One region of the Yersinia antarctica genome, then DNA from elsewhere that is predicted to be linked to it. Evidence: predicted binding sites of a transcription regulator. Region 1 holds the regulator's gene; the other holds the start of a gene.

Region 1 (3,204 bases):
GCGCTTTGGATAAAAAAGCGGAGCAATAAGCTCTATCGCAGGATTAAGTCGGATAAAAAAAGCCCCCGCGATAGCGGGGGTAAAGGGTTCGTCGGATAGACGAGGGATTATTCGGATGTGAGCTGACTTCAGCCAATACTTTGTTGCAATCAATACTCTATTCAATAAGCTAAAAATTAGTATTTATCTTTATTTTCAGTCTATTGAATAAATTATCAAGGTACGAAAGTATGCCCCTCTGAGCGGGGCATTTACTTTCACTGCTGGCGCTTAATCTTATTTGTAAATCTTAGCTGTGGCGTGCCAACCATTGTCTTGATGCATACCAATGATTTTGTATGCCGTAGCGCCTTCACTATCAGCTTTTTTCGCGATGGCCTGCTCAATATCAGAAGGAGCACCGGTAATCGCGCTCACACTGACTGCGCCTAAATCAGTCATTTTGCTTGCTTGGGCGGCATTGATTGATTCCGCAGCAGATGCGCCGAAAGCAACAACAGAAAGTAAACTCAGGGCTGCCAGAGTAGTTTTGATTTTCATGATTTTTCCTTAATCAGATTCAACAATCCAAAAGTACTTTTAATGATTCTGGTACTTTTAGTTTATTGTTTTTACTGTTTATTTAATTTTTTCGATTTGGGCTTCACGCCATTTTTGATCTATCTATTGCGAATTACTGGTAAATCTTGGCAGTGGCATGCCAGTTATTTTCTTCTCGCACTTCGATCACTTTGTAAGCTTTAGCGCCCATAGCATCAGCTTTATCAGACAGCGCCTGACGAATATCGGATGGTGCGCCGTTAAGGCCACTGACGGTAATGGTGCCCATTGGTTGTAATTTTTCAGCCTGACTCTCATTGATAGAATCCGCTGCAAAAACACCAAATGACAGTGCAGAGAGAATGCTGGCAGTTGCGATGGTAGTTTTAATATTCATGTTATTGCCTCTATTTATTCTTTATCACTTCGCATGAAGTGTGATTTACGTCACGAAAATGAGTATACATCTAGTAACTGAGAATATTAATAGCAAGCTAATAATATTTAAGGTCACTTTATCGCTAGTGACTACTTTTTAAGAACTAAAAGGAATAAAAAGTGATTAAAAAACAGCACGTTCAAGTAAAAACTTAATGTTTTCAATTGAGTAAGCGTTTTTGACTAAAAGTGCGTTAGTCAGTGGTAGGTTTGACTGTAAGGGAGAGATAAGCAGAATTATTTTGTGGTTTAGACCGAAATCAGTAGTTATATGCCCTGGTTAAAGGCTATGAAGGTATGATTAATCGGATAACGGTGACAGGGATACAGTGCGGCGCAGAAGGCCGCATCTATATACATCAGACATAAAGATGTGGAATTAAAGCTCTTGTTCGAATAGCCCAAGAATGGCTTCATGCAGTTGTTTAACCGTAAAACCTCTGGCAGGCGTTGTGAAAATGGTATCGTCACCAGCAATACTGCCTAAGATCCCTTCAGCCTTACCTAATGAATCCAGCAGGCGGGCGATCAGCTGTGCCGCACCAGGGCTGGTATTAATCACAACGACTGAATCATTATAATCGACATCCAAGACCAGATTTTTTAGTGGGCTACTGGTTGTTGGCACCCCCAATTCTGCGGGTAAGCAGTAAACCATCTCCATTTTGGCATTACGCGTTCTAACCGCACCGAATTTGGTTAGCATACGTGAAACTTTGGATTGGTTGATATTTTCGAAGCCTTCTTCCTGCAAGGCCAAAACGATCTCACCTTGAGAACTGAATTTCTCTTCTTTCAATAACGCTTTAAACGCTTTGATAAGATCTTCTTGTTTTGCGGGATTACGCATTTTCTGTGCCTTGATCAGTCAATAGTGAATAGGATTATTATGCATATAAATGAATTTTTATTCAACATGACTATGGAGTATTGGCGATAAAAGCACTGATATCAAGGTGTGGTGAAATTTTCACATCATCTTACTGTTACGATTATGCTAAATCAGTTTTTATCAACATTCGGCGCGAGTAACTAAAATGTTATTAAAATGATGTTGTTCTGATGTAACGGAAGGGTGTAATGTAACCGCCGATTAACCTGTCATGAATACTTCAGTAAATTTTAGAATAATGTGCGCTATATCATTAATGAATAAGCGATTTACTCTAAAATGCATACGTCTTATGCGCCTTTTTGATGCGTGATATCTCAATCTGACTGTTAATAGATTGTGTTTAAAATCACAATAAATTAAGGTGCCTAAATAGATGAATTCACGGCAAATTTAAATTAAATATAAAAAGGAGTATAGGATGAAAGTTGCAGTTCTCGGTGCCGCTGGTGGTATCGGCCAGGCCCTCGCTCTTCTACTCAAGACCCAGCTTCCTTCAGGTTCAGACCTCTCATTATATGATATCGCGCCAGTGACTCCCGGTGTTGCGGTTGACCTGAGCCATATCCCGACCGCTGTTAATATTAAAGGCTTCAGCGGCGAAGATGCTACCCCAGCCCTTAAAGGGGCCGATATTGTTCTGATTTCTGCGGGTGTTGCACGTAAACCGGGCATGGATCGTTCAGATCTGTTCAATGTTAATGCTGGCATCGTCCGTAATCTGGTTGAGCAAATCGCGCTTACTTGCCCGAAAGCATTAATCGGTATCATTACCAACCCAGTTAACACGACAGTAGCGATCGCCGCAGAAGTACTGAAAAAAGCCGGTGTTTACGACAAGAATAAATTATTTGGCATTACGACACTGGATACCATTCGCTCTAATACCTTTGTTGCTGAACTGAAAGGTAAGCAACCTCAAGATATCGAAGTGCCGGTTATCGGTGGCCACTCTGGTGTTACCATTTTGCCATTGTTGTCACAAATTCCAGGCATTAGCTTTACCGAGCAAGAAGTGGCTGACCTGACTAAACGTATCCAGAATGCGGGTACTGAAGTTGTTGAAGCAAAAGCCGGTGGCGGGTCAGCGACTCTATCTATGGGGCAGGCTGCGGCACGTTTTGGTCTTTCTCTGGTTCGTGCTCTACAAGGCGAAAGCAATGTTGTTGAATGTTCTTACGTTGAAGGCGACGGTAAATATGCCCGTTTCTTTGCTCAGCCAATCCTGTTAGGTAAAGAGGGTGTTGCTGAACGTAAAGACATTGGCAAATTGAGTGCGTTTGAACAGCAAGCGCTAGAAAGCATGCTTGATGTATTGCACAAAGATATTGAGT
Region 2 (3,204 bases), 3.3 Mb from region 1:
GTAGAATAGTAGTGAGAAGCAAATAAAGTGTAGTGACGGACGCGGGGTGGAGCAGCCTGGTAGCTCGTCGGGCTCATAACCCGAAGGTCGTCGGTTCAAATCCGGCCCCCGCAACCAATTACACGACTAAGTAGTAAGATAGAAAATAGTATTAAGACGGACGCGGGGTGGAGCAGCCTGGTAGCTCGTCGGGCTCATAACCCGAAGGTCGTCGGTTCAAATCCGGCCCCCGCAACCAATTCTTAATCATTTTCATATCAACATCAGACACCCTCAAGGGTGTTTTTTTGTTTCTGGCTTTATACCCGTCATATTTCAAACCGCATGTGTGTTGGTTGCTTTCGTTCACCCGAATAATTGACTAACGTCAACTCAGCGGGATTATCTCAGTTGCCGCCTTCCTGCAACTCGAATTATTTAGGGTATATATCTCAATCAATAACAATGCCCTACGCGTTAAAGTCGGGCCATCGCCCCACCATTAGCAAAATAGGCTTTGATGCCAGCAAAAATAGATTCTGCGACTTGTTGCTGAAAACGGCTGGTACGTAGTTTGCGCTCTTCTTCCAGATTACTGATAAATGCTGTTTCAACCAAAATTGAAGGAATATCAGGTGCTTTCAATACAGCAAACCCCGCCTGATCGACACGGTTCTTATGCAGCGTATTAATCTTCCCCATGCGATTCAGCACTTCTTTACCAAACTTCAGGCTGTCATTAATCGTCGCCGTTTGCAGTAAATCAATCATGGTATGGTCCAGATAGCGATCACCACTTTTGCTAACCCCCCCAATCTGGTCGGCCTCATTCTGTGTCTGGGCCAGGAAACGCGCGGCGGTACTGGTTGCGCCCTTGGTTGATAGCGCAAAAACGGAGGAACCTCTGGCCGCCTGACTGGTAAATGCATCCGCATGAATTGAAATGAATAAATCTGCCCGCAGTTTGCGCGCCTTCGCTACCCGCACTTTCAACGGGATAAAAACATCTTCATTACGGGTCATAAACACCCGCATATTGGCTTCTTTTTGAATTAACGCCCGTAACCGACGGGCAATTTGTAGCACGATGTCTTTTTCACGGGTTTTATTTCTACCAATAGCACCGGGATCTTCTCCGCCGTGACCAGGATCCAGCATGATAACTATCGGTCTATCGCGCCCTGCTTTGCCTGCTTTTGGTGTCTCTGCGGGTAAGCTACGCTCCACGTCGCCTTTATTATAATCTTCCAATAATGCCAACAATGGATCGTCCTCAGCAGAGCTGTTGCCCTGAGCGGGATATAAATCCACTACTAAACGATTTCGAAATTCAGCAAAAGGTTTTAGAGTAAATAGCTGGGGGCTGATGCTCTGCTTCAACTCCAAAACCAAACGGACGGTATTTTTATCAAACTGCCCTACTCGGGCTTGCTTCAGATAAGGGTCACCGGACTGAACCTGATTAGTTATCTGTTTCAGGACGCTATTTAAATGTACCCCTTCAATATCAACCACAATACGATCAGGATTGGTAAGAGCGAACTGACGATACTTCAGCGGAGTATTGGATTCCAGCGTGACTCGGGTATAGGTTGAAGAGGGCCAAACCCGGACTGCAATAATATGTGAGGAAGCAGCAAATCCAACTCGACTAACACTCAGCATCCAGGCGCTCGCAGCACCTTGTAACAGACGACGACGCCCAGGATTATGATTTGAATCTGCCATGTAACTCCAAAGTAACTACCAAAATATGAATAAAAAGCGCACAAAAAAATTTATGTGCAAAAACTTTAACGAATCAATCCCACGCTGTCATTAGAAAAACATTTTTATGTTATTCAATTTATTAATACAGATACGCCATACATATGCATTTGATAGTAATTTGGTGCTTGCCATCTTGGTCAAAAAAGAATAAAAATACAAAAATACCGAATAAAAATTCAAAGAGGGTCTGCCGTGAAGGAACGTAGTACTGAACTGGTCCAGGGATTTCGCCACTCAGTTCCCTATATCAACGCGCACCGTGGCAAGACATTCGTTGTCATGTTGGGTGGCGAGGCGATTGAGCATGAAAACTTCGCGAATATCGTCAATGATATCGGTTTGTTGCATAGCCTTGGGATCAGGTTGGTCGTGGTATACGGTGCGCGCCCACAGATCGACAGCAATTTGGCACAGCATCATTACGAACCTATTTATCACAAGCATACCAGGGTAACAGATGCCCGAACTCTGGAAATGGTGAAACAAGCAGCCGGCCTATTGCAGTTGGATATCACTGCAAGACTATCAATGAGTCTCAATAATACCCCGCTACAAGGCGCGCATATTAATGTAGTCAGTGGCAACTTCATTATTGCTCAGCCGCTGGGGGTGGATGATGGTGTGGATTATTGTCATAGCGGGCGTATTCGTCGTATCGATGAAGAGGCAATTCACCGTCAATTAGATAATGGCGCAATCGTGTTACTAGGCCCGGTTGCTGTATCGGTGACCGGCGAGAGCTTTAATCTCACATCAGAAGAAGTTGCCACCCAGTTAGCTATCAAACTGAAAGCAGAAAAGATGATCGGTTTCTGTTCATCCCAAGGGGTGACTGACAGTGAAGGTGACATTATTTCAGAGCTGTTCCCAAATGATGCTCAAAAACGGATTGAAGATCTGGAACAAGAGGGTGATTACAACTCCGGTACGGTACGCTTCCTACGTGGTGCAGTGAAAGCTTGCCGTAGCGGTGTGCGCCGGAGCCATTTACTGAGTTATCAGGAGGATGGAGCGCTAGTCCAAGAGCTATTCTCCCGCGATGGTATCGGTACACAGATTGTTATGGAGAGTGCTGAACAAGTGCGCCGCGCTACCATCAATGATATTGGTGGCATACTTGAATTGATTCGCCCGCTGGAACAACAAGGCATTCTGGTGCGTCGTTCGCGGGAACAGCTTGAAATGGAAATCGACAAATTCACGATTATTGAACGGGATAATTTGACGATTGCCTGTGCAGCGCTCTATCCGTTCCCTGAAGAACAAATAGGTGAGATGGCCTGCGTGGCAGTACATCCTGACTATCGCAGCTCTTCTCGGGGAGAAATGCTATTAAAGCGCGTTGCTAATCAAGCGCGACAGATGGGGCTTAAAAAATTGTTTGTACTCACCACCCGCAGTATTCACTGGTTCCAAGAACGCGGTTTTACACCTGCCGAAGTAGAGGTTTTACCG

What was found. The regulator ArgR, encoded in region 1, controls arginine synthesis, uptake and breakdown. The targets are predictions, from matches to a motif close to ANTGAATAAAAATACANT.
Positions count from the first base shown of each region.
Region 2: the regulator ArgR is predicted to act here: its motif matches at 1,892-1,909, upstream of argA (amino-acid N-acetyltransferase).

Region 1 covers NZ_JBSJQF010000001.1:503,315-506,518, forward strand. Annotated here, with positions in the region: gene mpl (UDP-N-acetylmuramate:L-alanyl-gamma-D-glutamyl-meso-diaminopimelate ligase) at 1-29, shown strand, start outside; gene ACWJJO_RS02245 (YdgH/BhsA/McbA-like domain containing protein) at 277-540, opposite strand; gene yhcN (peroxide/acid stress response protein YhcN) at 674-937, opposite strand; gene argR (transcriptional regulator ArgR) at 1,358-1,828, opposite strand; gene mdh (malate dehydrogenase) at 2,292-3,204, shown strand, end outside.
Region 2 covers NZ_JBSJQF010000001.1:3,805,029-3,808,232, forward strand. Annotated here, with positions in the region: tRNA gene ACWJJO_RS17690 (tRNA-Met) at 41-117, shown strand; tRNA gene ACWJJO_RS17695 (tRNA-Met) at 162-238, shown strand; gene amiC (N-acetylmuramoyl-L-alanine amidase AmiC) at 457-1,707, opposite strand; gene argA (amino-acid N-acetyltransferase) at 1,942-3,204, shown strand, end outside.